DNA from 2 places in the Microbacterium sp. 71-36 genome. Region 2 is predicted to be linked to the other one. Evidence: predicted binding sites of a transcription regulator. Region 2 holds the regulator's gene; the other holds the start of a gene.
What was found. Region 2 encodes LexA, which represses DNA repair genes until DNA is damaged. Its sites were predicted from a motif close to TCGAACANNTGTTCGA; they were not measured.
Positions count from the first base shown of each region.

Region 1 (7,970 bases), on a different contig from region 2:
TCGACACGCTCCGCCGCGTCGAGCTGCTCACCGAGCTGCGCGCGGGTGTGTACGACGTCCTCGTCGGCATCAACCTGTTGCGCGAAGGCCTCGACCTTCCCGAGGTGTCGCTCGTCGCGATCCTGGATGCCGACAAGGAGGGGTTCCTCCGCAGCGGGACGTCCCTCATCCAGACGATCGGTCGTGCGGCCCGCAACGTGTCGGGCGAGGTGCACATGTACGCCGACAAGATGACCGACTCGATGCAGAACGCGATCGAGGAGACGGAGCGGCGCCGAGAGAAGCAGATCGCCTACAACAAGGCGAACGGCATCGACCCGCAGCCGTTGCGCAAGAAGATCGCCGACATCACCGAGGTCCTGGCCCGCGAGGCATCGGACACTCGGAGTCTGCTGTCCCGCAACGACAAGGCGGGCAAGGGCAAGTCGCCGACACCTCAGCTGCGGCGGACGGGGATCGCCGCGGAGGGCGCCGATCAGCTCGAGTCCACGATCGCCGACCTCACGCAGCAGATGCTCGCGGCGGCGAGCGAGTTGAAGTTCGAGCTCGCGGGACGTCTGCGCGACGAGGTGCAGGACCTCAAGAAGGAACTGCGCGCCATGGAGCGCGCCGGCCACGCCTGAGCCGGGGAGTCCGGTGGAGCAGAGAGTCTCGCTGATCACGCTCGGCGTGGCGGACCTGGAGCGGTCGCTGGGGTTCTACGAGCGTCTCGGTTGGAGTCGGCACGCCGACTCGGTCGACCGTGAGGTCGCGTTCTTCGACGTCGGCGGAATGGTCGTCGCACTCTGGGGCCGCGAGGAGCTCGCCTCCGATTCGGCCGTCCCGGACGGTGGAGGGTGGGGCGGCGTCACTCTCGCGCACAACGTCCGCACACCGCGCGAGGTCGACGGCATCCTCGCCGACGCGGTGGCGGCCGGCGCGACACTCGGGCGCTCGGGCGCGCCGACCCCGTGGGGCGGATACTCGGGGGTGTTCGTCGATCCGGACGGTCATCCGTGGGAGGTCGCGGTCAACCCCGGCTGGCCCCTGGATGCCGACGGGCGACCGCAGCTCGCCTGACGGGCGGTGCCCGACCGGTCGCGGGGCCTCGGCCTTGTGCCCGGTCTCACGGGCAGTGCAGAAGGGGTTTCGGTCCCGACCGGTCGACGCTGTGCTCCGACATCGGGTGACCGCACAGGGGGCAGGGGCGCGCGGTGCGCACCGGTTCGGGCGTCGTCTCGTACGGACCGACCGATGCGGGACCGGCGACGCGGATCAGACGCGAGTTGATGTACTGGTACCACCCGCCGGCAGCCCGCACGCGTTCGCGCAGCGGGGGTCGGTCGGCATCCCTGTGTGCCATGATAATTAGTGTACTAAGTATTCGAGGAGGGTGCGTGGACGATCCGCTGCGTTTGGAGAACCAGGTGTGCTTCGCGCTCGTCACCGCCGCGCGCAACGTGGTGTCGATCTACCGCCCGGTCCTCGAGCCGCTCGGTCTCACGCATCCCCAATACCTCGTGATGCTCGCGCTCTGGGAGCGGGCGCCCCGGTCGCTCGGCGCACTGGCCGGGGAGCTCGCGATGGAGCCCGCGACGCTCTCTCCGCTGGTCAAGCGGCTCGAAGCGCAGGGGAGGGTGCGGCGTACGCGTCGCGTCGACGACGAGCGCGTCCTGGACATCGAGCTGACCGATGACGGCCGCGCGTTGCGGGAACGCGCCCTCGAGGTGCCCGCGCGGATCATGGAGCGGGTCGGCATCGACGAGAGCGCGCTCGTCGCGTTGCGCGACGGGCTCGCCCCGTTCGCGGGGCGTCTCGACTCCGCCGACTGAGGCGTTTCCCCCGCCCCGACCGCGGCCCGACCCACCTTCACGAGGGCCTCGCGGCCCACACGACGCGGTGCCGCACCTTCGCACACGTGTGCGCCGGAGGCGAACCCGGGACCGATGTCGGAGGGGGAACCTAGACTTGACGGGTGCCCATCGTTCCTGTCTCGTCTCCCGGAAACACCAGCGGAAAGCTCAGTGTTCGCGGTGCCCGCGTCCACAACCTGAAGAACGTCGACCTCGACATTCCGCGCGATTCGCTCGTGGTCTTCACCGGTCTCTCCGGGTCGGGGAAGTCGAGCCTGGCGTTCGACACCATCTTCGCCGAGGGGCAGCGCCGTTACGTCGAATCGCTGAGCGCGTATGCCCGCCAGTTCCTCGGCCAGGTCGATCGTCCGGACGTCGACTTCATCGAGGGTCTGAGCCCCGCGGTCTCGATCGACCAGAAGTCGACCAACCGCAATCCCCGGTCGACCGTGGGCACGATCACCGAGATCCACGACTACATGCGTCTGCTCTGGGCGCGCATCGGCGTGCCGCACTGTCCCGACTGCGGTGCTCCGATCCAGCGGCAGACGGTGCAGCAGATCGCCGACCAGCTCATGGAGCTCCCCGAGCGCACCCGCTATCAGATCGTCGCGCCGGTGGTGACCCAGAAGAAGGGCGAATTCGTCGACCTCTTCAAGGAGCTCAGCGCGAAGGGATACGCACGCGCCGTCGTCGACGGCGAACTCGTGCAGCTCGCCGAGCCGCCGACGCTGAAGAAGAGCTACAAGCACGACATCGCGGTCGTGGTCGACCGACTCGTGGCCTCCGGCGACATCCTGAGCCGCGTCACCGACTCGGTCGAGACGGCCCTCGGGCTCGCCGGCGGCATCATGCAGGTGAACTTCGTCGATGAGGAGGGGGATGCCGCCTGGCAGTCCTTCTCCGAGAAGCTCGCGTGCCCCAACGGGCATCCGCTGCAGCTGACCGAGATCGAGCCGCGGACATTCTCGTTCAATGCCCCGTTCGGCGCCTGTCCGGTGTGCTCCGGCCTCGGCACGCGCATGTCGGTCGACGTCGACCTCATGCTCGGCGACGAAGAACTCTCGATCCGCGACGGGGCGATCCTGCCGTGGACCACGCAGGGCAAGGGCCTGTTCCAGTACTACGAGCGGCTGCTCGAGGGGCTCGCCCGCGATCTCGACTTCTCGCTCGACACCCCGTGGCGCGACCTGTCGACGGACGTGCAGAACGCTGTTCTGCGCGGCGAGAACTACAAGGTCACCGTCAAGTGGAAGAACCGCTACGGGCGTGAGATGCGGTACTCGTCCGGCTTCGAGGGCGTCGTGCCCTACATCGAGCGACAGTATCTGCAGGCCGAGTCCGACGCGCAGCGTCAGCGGTGGTCGGAGTACCTGCGCGAGGTGCCGTGCGCGGTCTGCGACGGCGACCGTCTCAAGCCCGAGGTGCTCGCCGTGCTCGTCGACGGCACCTCGATCGCGGCGGCTTCCCGCATGAGCCTCGCCGATGCGCGCGAGTTCTTCTCGCAGCTCACGCTCACCGACCGTGAGGCGACGATCGCCGCGGCCGTCCTGCGCGAGATCCGGGCGCGCCTGGACTTCCTGCTGCAGGTCGGCCTGAACTACCTCAGCCTCGGTCGTGCCGCCGGCACGCTCTCGGGCGGCGAGGCGCAGCGCATCCGTCTCGCGACGCAGATCGGCTCGGGTCTGACCGGCGTCTTGTATGTGCTGGACGAGCCGTCTATCGGTCTGCACCAGCGCGACAACCGTCGGCTCATCCAGACGCTCGAGACGCTGCGCGACCTCGGCAACACGCTGATCGTGGTCGAGCACGACGAGGAGACGATCCACGCCGCCGACTGGGTCGTCGACATCGGACCGCGGGCGGGGGTGGACGGTGGCAACGTCGTGCACTCCGGGCCCCTGGCCCAGCTCCTCAGCGACGACCGATCGCTGACCGGCGCATACCTGTCGGGCCGTCGCTCGATCGAGGCCCCGAAGAAGCGCCGCAAGATCGACAAGAAGCGACAGGTCACGGTCGTCGGTGCGCGCGAGAACAACCTGCAGAACGTCACGGTCGACTTCCCGCTGGGGGTGCTGACGTCGGTGACCGGCGTGAGCGGTTCCGGCAAGTCGACGCTCGTCAACGGCATCCTGTACGAAGTGCTCGCCTCGAAACTCAACGGCGCACGTCGCGTGCCGGGCAAGCACACGCGCGTCACCGGGCTCGACAACCTCGACAAGGTCGTGCACGTCGACCAGGCGCCGATCGGCCGCACACCGAGGTCGAACCCCGCGACGTACACCGGTGTGTTCGACCGCATCCGCACCCTGTTCAGCGAGACACCCGAGGCCAAGGTGCGCGGCTACCAGGCCGGACGCTTCAGCTTCAACGTCAAGGGCGGCCGGTGCGAGGCGTGTTCGGGCGACGGCACCCTGAAGATCGAGATGAACTTCCTGCCCGACGTGTACGTCGACTGCGAGGTCTGCCACGGCAAGCGGTACAACCGCGACACCCTCTCGGTGCACTACAAGGGCAAGAACATCGCCGAGGTGCTCGAGATGCCGATCTCGGAGGCCGCGGAGTTCTTCGAGCCCATCCAGGCGATCCACCGGTACCTCAAGACGCTCGTCGACGTGGGCCTCGGCTACGTCCGGCTGGGTCAGTCGGCCACGACACTCTCGGGCGGCGAGGCGCAGCGCGTCAAGCTCGCGACCGAACTCCAGCGCCGCAGCAACGGCCGCTCGATCTACGTGCTCGACGAGCCGACCACGGGTCTGCACTTCGAAGACGTCTCGCTGTTGCTCAAGGTGCTCAACGGACTCGTCGACAAGGGCAACACCGTGATCGTCATCGAGCACAATCTCGACGTGATCAAGAGTTCGGACTGGGTCATCGACCTCGGTCCCGAGGGCGGTGCCGGCGGCGGCACGATCGTCGCGACCGGAACACCCGAGCAGGTCGCGACCGTGACCGAGAGCCACACGGGCGCGTTCCTCGCGGAACTCCTCGAGACCGGTCGCACCGGCGCGCAGCGCAACACCGCCGAGCGCGAGCCGGAACTGGCCCGCGCGGGAGTCTGATCCGTGGCGGCCCGAGAGCGGCTGTCGCAGCTGCCCTACCGCCCCAAGGCGGGGGAGATCCCGACCAACCCGGGGGTCTACCGCTTCCGGGATGCGGAGGGGCGCGTGCTGTACGTCGGCAAGGCGAAGAACCTCCGTGCGCGCCTGTCGAACTACTTCGCACCGCTGTACTCGTTGCACGAGCGCACCCGCCGGATGGTGACGACCGCGACCTCGGTCGAGTGGACCGTGGTGCCGAGTGACGTCGACTCGCTGCAGCTCGAATACATGTGGATCAAGGAGTTCGATCCGCCGTTCAACGTGCGCTATCGCGACGACAAGTCCTACCCGTTCATGGCGATCACCCTCGCCGACGAGGCGCCTCGGGTCATCGTCACGCGCAATCCGAAGATCCGCGGAGCAAAGTACTTCGGGCCGTACCCGAAGGTCTGGGCGGTGCACGACACGATCGACCTGATGATCAAGGTGTTCCCGATCCGCACGTGCAGCGACTCGTCGTACAAGAAGGCGATGCAATCGGGGCGGCCCTGCTTCCCGGGGCAGATCGGGCGCTGCGGCGGACCGTGCTCGATGAAGGTGACGATCGAGGAGCACCGCGCGATCGTCGACGACTTCGTGGCCTTCATGTCGGGCGGCGACCAGCGTTTCACGAAGGCGCTCACCGCTCGGATGATGGAGGCCTCGGCGGCCATGGACTATGAGGCCGCCGCACGGTATCGCGACAAGCTGCAGGCCATCGACGCCGTGCTCGGCAAGAGCGCCCTGGTGCTCCCGGCCGATACGGATGCCGATCTCTTCGGCATCGCCGAGGACGAGCTGGCGGCGACCGTTCAGCACTTCGTGGTGCGCGGCGGTCGTGTCCGAGGGGTGCGGGCGACCACGATCGAGAAGGAGATCGACATCTCCGGCGCCGATCTCGTCGATCAGGTGGTGCAGCGGACGTACGGCGACGCCGCGGCCGCCGACATCCCCCGGCAGGTGCTCGTGCCGGAGCTGCCGGACGACGCCGCTCAGCTGGAGGCGTGGCTGCGCGACCGACGCGGTCGGCCCGTGTCGGTGCAGGTCGCCCAGCGCGGACCGAAGGCCGACCTGCTGAAGACCGCGACGCTCAACGCGCAGCAGGCGCTCATGCTCCACAAGACGCGCCGCACGAGCGACTACGTCGCCCGCTCGCAGGCGCTCACCGATCTGCAGGAGGCCCTGGGGCTCGCCGAGGCGCCGCTGCGCATCGAGTGCTACGACGTCTCTCATCTGTCGGGCACCAATGTCGTGGCATCCATGGTCGTCTTCGAGGACGGGTTGCCGCGCAAGGACCAGTACCGCTCGTTCGGCGTCGCCGAGACCACCGACGACACCGACTCGATGTACCAGGTGCTCACGCGCCGGCTGGCCTACCTCGACAGGCCCGACGACGACGAGCGCGAGACGCTCGGGGGAGCGATCGTCGCGGATGCCGAGAGCCCCGAGGCGACGGCGGACGGCGAGGTGGTGACCACGCGCAAGCGCCCGCGGTTCGCGTATCGTCCGCAACTGCTCGTCGTCGACGGCGGTCAGCCGCAGGTCGCCGCGGCGGCGCGCGCCCTCGCCGACGCGGGCCACGAGGAGATCGCCCTGTGCGGCATCGCCAAGCGGCTCGAAGAGGTGTGGCTGCCGGGGGAGGACTACCCGGTCATCCTTCCGCGCACGTCGGAGGCGCTGTATCTGCTGCAGAGACTCCGTGACGAGGCGCACCGGTTCGCGATCACGCATCAGCGCAAGCGGCGCAAGCGCGACATCTCGAGTGTGCTGACGGAGGTCCCGGGCCTCGGAGACGCCCGCATCAAGGCCCTCCTGCGGCACTTCGGTTCGGTCACGGCGCTGAAGAACGCCTCTCCCGATGAGATCATGGCGCTGCCCGGCATCGGCCCGACCCTGGCCGAGGCCATCCACGCGCGCCTGGCTCGCTAGGCTGGAACCCCCGACGGAAGGGCGAATCATGCAGGCGGCACGGGATGCGCCCGGCGAGGTGCTGATCGTCACGGGGATGTCGGGCGCGGGCCGTTCCACGGTCGCCAACGCCCTGGAGGATCTCGACTGGTACGTGGTCGACAACCTTCCCCCGCGGATGCTGCGGCCGCTCCTCGACCTGACGGAGCGCGCCGCCGGCGCGGTCCCGAAAGTGGCCGTCGTGGTGGACGTCCGCGGACGTTCGCTGTTCGGCGACCTTCCCGAGGCGATGCGCGCGCTGCAGGCCGACGGTCAGGTGCGCGTGGTCTTCCTGGATGCCTCGGACGCGGTGCTCGTGCGGCGGTTCGAGGCCGTGCGTCGTCCTCATCCTCTCCAGGGCGACGGCACCATCCTCGACGGCATCCGGCGCGAGCGCGAACGGCTGACCCCCCTGCGGGAAGCGGCCGACGTCGTCATCGACACCTCGTCGTACAACGTCCACCAACTGTCGATCCGCACGGTCGAGCTGTTCGGCGAAGAAGGCGCGGCCCGGCACACCGTCACCCTCATGAGCTTCGGGTTCAAGTACGGCCTGCCCACGGACGTCGATCTCGTCGCCGACATGCGATTCCTGCCGAACCCGTTCTGGAACGAGGATCTGCGGACGCTGACGGGAGAGGATCCCGCGGTGCGGGAGTACGTGCTCGGTCAGGAGGGCGCGACCGAGTTCCTCGACGCCTACGCCGCGGCGATGCGGCCCGTCCTCGCGGGGTACGAGCGCGAGAACAAGCGGCACTCGGTCATCGCGATCGGCTGCACGGGCGGGAAGCACCGATCGGTCGTCATGGTCCGCGAGCTGGCCGCCCGCCTCGGCGACCTGCCCGGTGTCGCGGTCCGTGTGACTCACCGAGACCTCGGCCGCGAGTAGGCTGTACCCTCGTCCCCGCCGCTTCGACAGCCTCACCCGTGCTGTCCCGAGCGCTGCCCCATCGTCCTGAACCGAGGAGAACCGTGCCGCTGACCGCCGACGTGAAGGCCGAGCTGATCACCGTACGCGACCCGCGTCCGACGGCGCGCGTCGCCGAGCTCACGGCGATCCTGCGCTTCTCGGGTGGCCTGCACTCGATCGCGAACCGCGTGGCCGTCGAAG
Region 1 covers NZ_MKTP01000001.1:10,670-18,639, forward strand. The annotation lists gene uvrB (excinuclease ABC subunit UvrB) at 1-623, shown strand, start outside; gene BGO45_RS00055 (VOC family protein) at 637-1,059, shown strand; gene BGO45_RS00060 (hypothetical protein) at 1,106-1,342, opposite strand; gene BGO45_RS00065 (MarR family transcriptional regulator) at 1,377-1,811, shown strand; gene uvrA (excinuclease ABC subunit UvrA) at 1,955-4,894, shown strand; gene uvrC (excinuclease ABC subunit UvrC) at 4,898-6,841, shown strand; gene rapZ (RNase adapter RapZ) at 6,870-7,748, shown strand; gene whiA (DNA-binding protein WhiA) at 7,832-7,970, shown strand, end outside.
Region 1: the regulator LexA is predicted to act here: its motif matches at 1,890-1,905, upstream of uvrA (excinuclease ABC subunit UvrA).

Region 2 (7,970 bases):
CGGCCGCCGCGATCCTGACGGATCACGGGCGAAGAGGAGACGACCCACCCGGCACGGTGCTCATGACACCGGCTTCTGCACCCAGGCGACCCCGTGCAGGACGGAGCGGAGTGCGGGAACCCGGTAGCCTGGAGCGGCAAGCGCGGGTGGGATGTGATCCTCTTTCGTACGGAGCAGAACGCTCCGAAGCCCGCCATAGTCTAGCAGAGAGAAACACGTGGACACGATTCCCCCCGACGACGCCCTTTCCCCCCAGGATGCCGAGCGCCTCGCCCGGTGGGAGGAGCAGGAGCGTGTCTCCGCCTCCGCCACCCGCGACATCGCCGACGTGCCCGCCGTCGAGGTCATCACCACCACGGCCGTACACCTCATGAGCGCCGCCGCGGTCAAGGTCGGACTCGCCGACGACCCGCAGCAGCAGATCGACCTCGACGAGGCCCGCAAGCTCATCAACGCCCTCGCCGGGCTCATCACCGCCGGCGCGCCCGAGATCAGCGACATGCACGCCCGATCGCTGCGCGACGGCCTTCGCTCTCTCCAGCTCTCCTTCCGCGAAGCCTCCGTCATCCCCGACCCGATCGGCAAGGGTCCGGGCGAGAAGTGGACGGGTCCCGTCAACTAGGTCTCGCGTTCGGGGTACCGGCCACGGAAGCCGTCGCTCGGGGGCGCGCCGGTCAGGCGTCGGTGCTGCGGTGCAGCTTGACCGTCAGAGAATCCACCAGGACCGCGACGCGATCGTCGGCCGCCCAGCGACGCGCGAGGCGCGCGAGCACGGCATCCAACTCGTCCTGCTCCAGTCCCGACATCAGCTGCAGGTGAACGATCAGTTCGGGGCCCCGCAATCGACCCGTCGGGTCGCCCGGCTGCACGGCGAGGTCGAGAACCGCGAGCTCGCCCGCGATGCTCTCCTGCAGCCCGGTGAAGACGGCGGGGGCGCTGTGCGCCGGCTCCCACGACTCGCCCTGGGCGATCGCCCACACCGCGGGGCGGCGCAGCACGAACTCCGTCTCGGAGGCCGGATCGATGACGATCAGTTCCGTGTCCTCGGACGCCGCTGCCAGAGCCGTGCGGCGGCCGTCCGCGGGGACCGGCCGGGCCGTGGCATCCCAGCGCTGCATCGCAGCGACCGAAGTGAACACGGGCAACACCTTGCGACCGTCCGGCGCGGCGACCGTCACGATCGACAGCTCCTGGGTCTTGTCGACCTCGAGCCCGTGGGCGCCGATGCCGTGATCGCCCTTCTCCGCCACCAGCGGGATCAGCAGACGCGCCGTGCGATACGCCTCGACGACCGCCGCGGCGTCACCCCCGCCCGCGGCGAACGCCTCCAACGCGACCAGAAGAGCGGGATCGGCGGAGCCGTCGTCGCCGGAGTGCGGATTCGCCTCGAACCGGCGACCCTCCCAGGGAACTCCCGCCGAATCGGCGCGATGGTCGTCAGTGTCCGGCGACATCCAGCGCCTCGGCCAGGGTGAACTGGCCCGCGTAGAGCGCCTTGCCCACGATCGCACCCTCGACGCCCAGCGGCACCAGCTCGCGCAGCGCCGCGATGTCGTCCAGGCTCGACACGCCACCCGAGGCCACGATCGGCTTCGGCGTGCGCTGGGTCAGTTCGCGCAGGAGGTCCAGGTTCGGGCCGCGGAGCGTGCCGTCCTTCGTGACGTCGGTGACGACGTAGCGGCTGCACCCGGCATCCTCGAGGCGCTCCAGCACCGTCCACAGGTCGCCGCCGTCACGGGTCCATCCGCGCGCCGCGAGCGTCGTGCCGCGCACGTCGAGCCCCACAGCGATGGCCTCGCCGTACCGGTTGATCACGTCGGCGGCCCATTCCGGGTTCTCCAGCGCCGCGGTGCCGAGATTGATACGACTCGCACCGCTCTCCAGAGCCGCCTCGAGCGAACGGTCGTCACGGATGCCACCGGAGAGTTCGACCTGCACGCCCTTGACCTGCTTGATGACCTTGCGCATCACCGCGGTGTTGTTGCCACGCCCGAAGGCGGCATCCAGGTCGACGAGGTGGATCCACGCCGCGCCCTGCCGTGCGAAATCCATCGCGGCATCCACCGGGTCGCCGTAGCTGGTCTCGGTGCCCGCCTCCCCCTGTGTCAGTCGGACGGCCTTGCCGTCGGCGACGTCGACCGCCGGGAGAAGGACAAGCTCGGGCGTGGACGCGAAATCGTTCATGGCTCCTCGTGCCGGCAGGCGCCTCTCGCCAGCCCGGGCACGAGGTCACACAGTAGTCGCGCGCAGCCCGTCGATCCAATTCGCGAGCAACCGGATGCCGGCCTCCCCCGACTTCTCGGGGTGGAACTGCGTCGCGGCGAGCGGGCCGTTCTCGACAGCCGCCAAGAAGGGCTCGCCGTACGTGCACCAGGTGAGAACCGGCTCGGGGAAGGGTGGCGTGACCTCGAGCGACCACTCTTGCGCCGCATACGAGTGCACGAAGTAGAAGCGCTCGTCGGCGATCCCGTCGAACAGGCGCGAGCCCTCTCCCGCCGAAACAGTGTTCCATCCCATGTGCGGGAGGACGGGGGCCGAGAGCTCGGATACGGTACCGGGCCATTCGCCCAGTCCCTCGGTGTCGGTGCCGCGCTCGATTCCGCGCCCGAACATCACCTGCATGCCCACGCAGATCCCGAGAACGGGCCGGCCGCCGGCCAGGCGGCGATCGATGATCTCGCCGCCGCGGCTGGCGTTCAGGGCGCCCATCACGGCGCTGAACGCACCCACACCGGGTACCAGCAGCCCGTCCGCGTCGAGGAGCAGCGACCGGTCGGAGGTGAGACGTGCGTCCGCACCCGCCTCGATGAGAGCCTTGACGGCCGAGTGGACGTTGCCCGAACCGTAGTCGAGGACCGCGACGACGGGCCTGCTCACAGGGCGCCCTTGGTGCTGGGGATGCCGTCGACGAGCGGGTCGAGCGCCTTCGCCTGGCGGAACGCGCGCGCCAGGGCCTTGTACTCGGCCTCGGCGATGTGGTGCGGATCGCGGCCGCCGAGGACACGCACGTGCACGGTGAGTCCGGCGTGGATCGAGATCGCCTCGAACGAGTGGCGCACGAGCGAACCCGTGAAGTGCCCGCCGATGAGGTGGTGCTCGAAGCCGGCGGGCTCGCCGGTGTGGACCAGGTAGGGGCGCCCGCTGATGTCGACGACCGCCTGGGCGAGAGCCTCGTCGAGGGGGACGAGCGCGTCGCCGTAGCGCGAGATGCCGGCCTTGTCGCCCAACGCCTGACGAATCGCCTGTCCGAGCACGATGGAGGTGTCCTCGACGGTGTGGTGCGCGTCGATGTGCGTGTCGCCCGTCGCGGTGACACGCAGGTCGGTCAGCGAGTGCTTGGCGAAGGCCGTCAGCATGTGGTCGAAGAACGGCACGCTCGTGGAGATGTGGCTCGCACCCGTTCCGTCCAGATCGAGGGACAGCTCTACCCGGGACTCGCTCGTCTCGCGGACGATCGTGGCGGTACGGGGCGTGACGGGGCCGGTCATGCTCGCGATCCTACCGACGCCAGGGCGTCGAGGAACGCGGTGGTCTCGTCGGCCGTTCCGGCGGTCACACGCAGGTGGTGCGGAATTCCGACGTCGCGGATGAGCACGCCGCGGTCGTAGAGCGCCTGCCACGTGACCGCGGGCTCGTCGACGCCGCCGAAGAGCACGAAGTTCGTCCACGACTCGTGCGCGGTGTACCCCAGCGCCGCCACGGTGGCGGAGATCCGGTCACGCTGGGCGACGATCTCGTCGACCATCGAGAGCATCGTGTCGGCGTGCCCCAGCGCCGCGGTCGCCGCGGCCTGAGTGAGCGCACTGAGGTGATACGGCAGGCGCACGAGTCGGAGTGCGTCGGCGATGGCGGGGTCGGCGGCGAGGTACCCGACCCGGGCCCCGGCAAAAGCGAAAGCCTTGCTCATCGTGCGGGACACCACCAGACGCGGGCGTCCGGGGAGCAGTGTGACCGCGGAGGGCTCGTCGTGGGGGGCGAACTCCTGGTACGCCTCGTCGACGATCACGATGCCGTCGGTGACCGCGTAGACGGCCTCGATCACGTCGAGTCCCAGCGGAGTGCCGGTGGGGTTGTTCGGGGCGCACAGGAACACGATGTCGGGGTTCTCGCGCACCACCTGCTCGGCGGCGAACGCCGGGCTGAGCGTGAAGTCGTGTTCGCGCTCCCCCGCGATCCACTCGGCACCCGTGGCGCGCGTGAGGATCGGATACATCGAGTAGGTGGGAGCGAAGCCCATCGCCCGACGACCCGGACCCCCGAACGCCTGCAGAACGTGCTGCAGAACCTCGTTCGACCCGTTGGCCGCCCAGATCTGCTCGCGGACGAGACCGTGGCCCAGATAATCCGCGAAGGCCTCACGCAGGGCGGTGAACTCGCGGTCGGGGTAGCGGTTGACGTCGCGCAACGCCCGCGCGATGGCATCCAGGATGTCGTCCGCCACTTCGGACGGCACGGGATGCGTGTTCTCGTTCACGTTGAGGGCGACAGGCAGGGCCGCCTGCGGCGCCCCGTAGGGAATCATTCCCCGGAGGTCATCGCGAAGAGGAAGGTCGTCGAGGCGCACGGTCACCTCACCCATGGTAGGCGGCGACGCTCCCGCAGATCACCGCCCCGGCGCGTAGGCGGTGGGGATCGCGATGCGCTGCCCCGCCGTGACCGAACCGTTCTGGAGAGCGTTGAGGCGTGCGATCTCGGCGACGACGTCGCGAGGATCGGACCCGGGGGCGACGTCTTCGGCAATCGACCAGAGCGTCTCGCCGCTCATCACGGTGATCTCGGTGAAAGTTCCGGCGGACGCACCCGCTTCGTTCGAGGCGAGGGCGGCCCCGCCGCCGACGACGGCGAGTGCGAGCGCGACGACCACGGGGAGCGCGGCCAGGAAGGCGAACACGCGACGTCCGCGCGCGGTCAGACGCAGGCGGGTGGCGGGGGCGGTGACGACGATGCTGGTCATGGTGTGCTCCTCAGTGGGGAGAGATTCGCACCCCACCCTCGGCCGGGAGGGCGGTGGTGCGAATCTGTATTCCGAATTTATCTTCGATACTGTGAACCTGTCAACACCGGGTCAGTCGGAGAACGATCGAACGCGACACGCGGAGAGCTCCGCAGCGATCGAGTGATCCACCGGATACGGTTTCGACGAGGAGACCTCACCACGGACCTCCGACATTCGAATTTCCGCCGCATCCACGACGCGGCGCGAGGGGAGCACACATGACCGACGCGACGACCGCAGCCGGCCGCGAACGGCCGCAGACCCGGCGCCGGAAGAGCCTGAGCGACAAGCAACTCGCCATCCTCGAGGTCATCCAGCGCTCGATCGCCCGGCACGGCTACCCGCCGAGCATGCGGGAGATCGGCGACGCGGTGGGACTCAAGTCGCTCTCGAGCGTCACCCACCAGCTGAACCAGCTCGAGCTCAGCGGATATCTCCGCCGTGACCCCGGGAAGACGCGCGCGATGGAGGTGCTGATCGACCTGCCCGGCACCGCCGCCGAGAACCCCGCCGACACGGCACCCGCGGTCGGCGACGCCGCCCTCGTCCCGCTCGTCGGCCGGATCGCCGCGGGCGTGCCCATCACCGCCGACCAGCAGGTCGAGGAGATCTTCCCCCTTCCCCGCCAGCTCGTCGGCAAGGGCGAACTGTTCATGCTCAAGGTCTCGGGCGACTCGATGATCGACGCGGCGATCTGCGACGGCGACTGGGTGGTCGTGCGGACGCAGTCCACCGCCGAGAACGGCGAGATCGTTGCGGCCATGTTGGACGGAGAGGCCACCGTCAAGACCTTCCGTCGCCGCGACGGCCACACGTGGCTCCTCCCCCGCAACTCCGCGTTCGAACCGATCCTGGGCGACGAGGCCATCGTCCTCGGCCGCGTCGTGGCGGTCCTGCGTACGGTGTGACATGTGACGGCGCCGCGGGAGGCCGGATGCACGCTTCTCGGCGCGCATCCGGCCTCCGCCGTTCCGGGCCCGTGTCCACAGGCGTCTGATCGCGGCCGGTCGACACCCCTAACATGACAAGGACACCTCGAGAGAGCGAGTCCCGTGTCGTCTCCCAGCGCCGCCGCACCTCCGCCCTCCGACGTGCCCGGCGTTCCGGCCGATCCGGCCGTCGGAGCGCCGCCCGCGGAGCAGGCCGCCCCGCTCCCACCGTCGGCCGGGGGTCGGCGTCCGCGCGCGAGCGTCGTGGTGCTCGCGGTTCTGCTGACCGTCTTCGTCGCCGCCGTCGGACTCGGATTCCTGTGGTTGGCCACTCAATTGCAGGAAGCCCGCACGCAGATCGACGATCAGCGGCAGCAGATCGACGACCAGCAGCAGCGCCTCGACGAGCAGCAGGAGATGATCGACCGCAAGGAGCAGTTCGGTGCGGCGATGAACGACCTGTACGCGACAGTCGATCCTCTCGTCGGCCTCCCCTACGCCACGATCGTGCCGTGGTACCGCGTGGAGGATCTCGCTGATCGCGCGTGGATCCACCGGCGGAACCCCGCTGCGCTCGATCAGGACGTCGCCGATCTCCGGAGACTGACATCGGAGATCTCGGTCCACTCGGCCGCGGTGGCGGCGCAAGCGGCCTCGAACGCGTCGGGGACCGCGTGGGAGGCGACCCTCGACAGCCTCGGACGGGGCTGGGTCTCGACCGTCTTCGAAGACGCCACGCCCTGCGGTGCCACCGCTCTGGCGTGCGTCTCCGGCGCGGAGCCGTTCACCGTGCACGTCCGGGCCGGCTCCCGCACGGACCCGACCATGACCGACTGGATCCGCACGGGCGCCGCCTATCACGAGTACGCCCACGTCCTGCAGTTCACCAACCCCCAGCCGACGGACGACGCCCTCGCCTCCTTCGGCGGCGACGTCGAGACGATGGCCGACTGCTACGCACTGACGTTCCTGGACGGCTGGTCTCTCGATCACGAGGTCGCGATCGACGCCTACTCGTACTACGAGGTCAACGTCGGGTACGGCTACACGTGCGACGCGAACCAGCGTCAGGTCATCCGCGACTGGGTCGGTCGCCTGGGCGTGACGCGTCAGGTCGTCGGCGGCTGAGAGGCCCTCGCCCGCGGGCGGACGCACCGGGAAGGTCGCGTCCCCGCGGCGACCGACGCACGGCGCGGCATGTCCGACCCGGTCCGTAGGGTGGATGCCATGCCGCAGACGCTCCCCTACGGATCCTGGCCCTCTCCCCTGACGCCCGAGACGGTCTCCCGATCGTCGCCGCGGCTGGACGGTGCGCGCCTCGTCGGCGGCGACGTCTGGTGGGGCGAATCGGTCCCGAGCGAGGGCGGGCGCGTCGCCGTGCGGCGGCGACGTGCGGACGGATCGATCGAGACGGTGCTGCCCGCGCCCGGAAACGCGCGGTCCTCCGTCCACGAGTACGGGGGCGGTGCGTGGACCGCGTCCGACGACGGCGAGCTGTTCTACGTCGAGAAGTCCGACCAGCGCGTCTACGCGCTCCGGCCGGGCGGAGAGCCGCGCGCTCTGACCCCCGCGGACGGCAACGTCCGGCATGGCGGCCTGTCCTGGCAGCACGACGCCCTCCTCGCGGTCCGCGAGACCCACGGAACCGGGCGGGTCCCCGCGCGTGCAATCGTGCGGATCCCGCTCGACGGCTCCGCCGCGGAGGTGCTCGCCGCGGGCAGCGCGTTCCTCGCCCACCCCGCGCTCTCCCCGGACGGACGACGCCTGGCCTGGATCGCGTGGGACCACCCGGACATGCCGTGGGACGCCACCGTCCTGCGGGTCGCGGATCTCGCCACCGGAGCCGTGCGCGATCTCGCCGGGGGCGATCGGCGCGCGCCGCTCCAGCCGGTCTGGATCGGTGACGACGAGCTGCTCTACGCCGACGATCCGGAAGGCCGGTGGAATCTCTTCCGCCGTCCGCTCCAGGGCGATCCGCAGCCCGTCGCCCCGGCCGACGCCGACACGGGCGGACCGGTCTGGGTCCTCGGTACCCGGTGGTTCGG
Region 2 covers NZ_MKTP01000009.1:69,959-77,928, reverse strand. The annotation lists gene BGO45_RS16480 (DUF1844 domain-containing protein) at 227-622, shown strand; gene BGO45_RS16475 (SseB family protein) at 675-1,454, opposite strand; gene priA (bifunctional 1-(5-phosphoribosyl)-5-((5-phosphoribosylamino)methylideneamino)imidazole-4-carboxamide isomerase/phosphoribosylanthranilate isomerase PriA) at 1,438-2,184, opposite strand; gene hisH (imidazole glycerol phosphate synthase subunit HisH) at 2,230-2,877, opposite strand; gene hisB (imidazoleglycerol-phosphate dehydratase HisB) at 2,874-3,488, opposite strand; gene BGO45_RS16455 (histidinol-phosphate transaminase) at 3,485-4,579, opposite strand; gene BGO45_RS16450 (LysM peptidoglycan-binding domain-containing protein) at 4,604-4,954, opposite strand; gene lexA (transcriptional repressor LexA) at 5,215-5,904, shown strand; gene BGO45_RS16440 (hypothetical protein) at 6,049-7,053, shown strand; gene BGO45_RS16435 (prolyl oligopeptidase family serine peptidase) at 7,153-7,970, shown strand, end outside.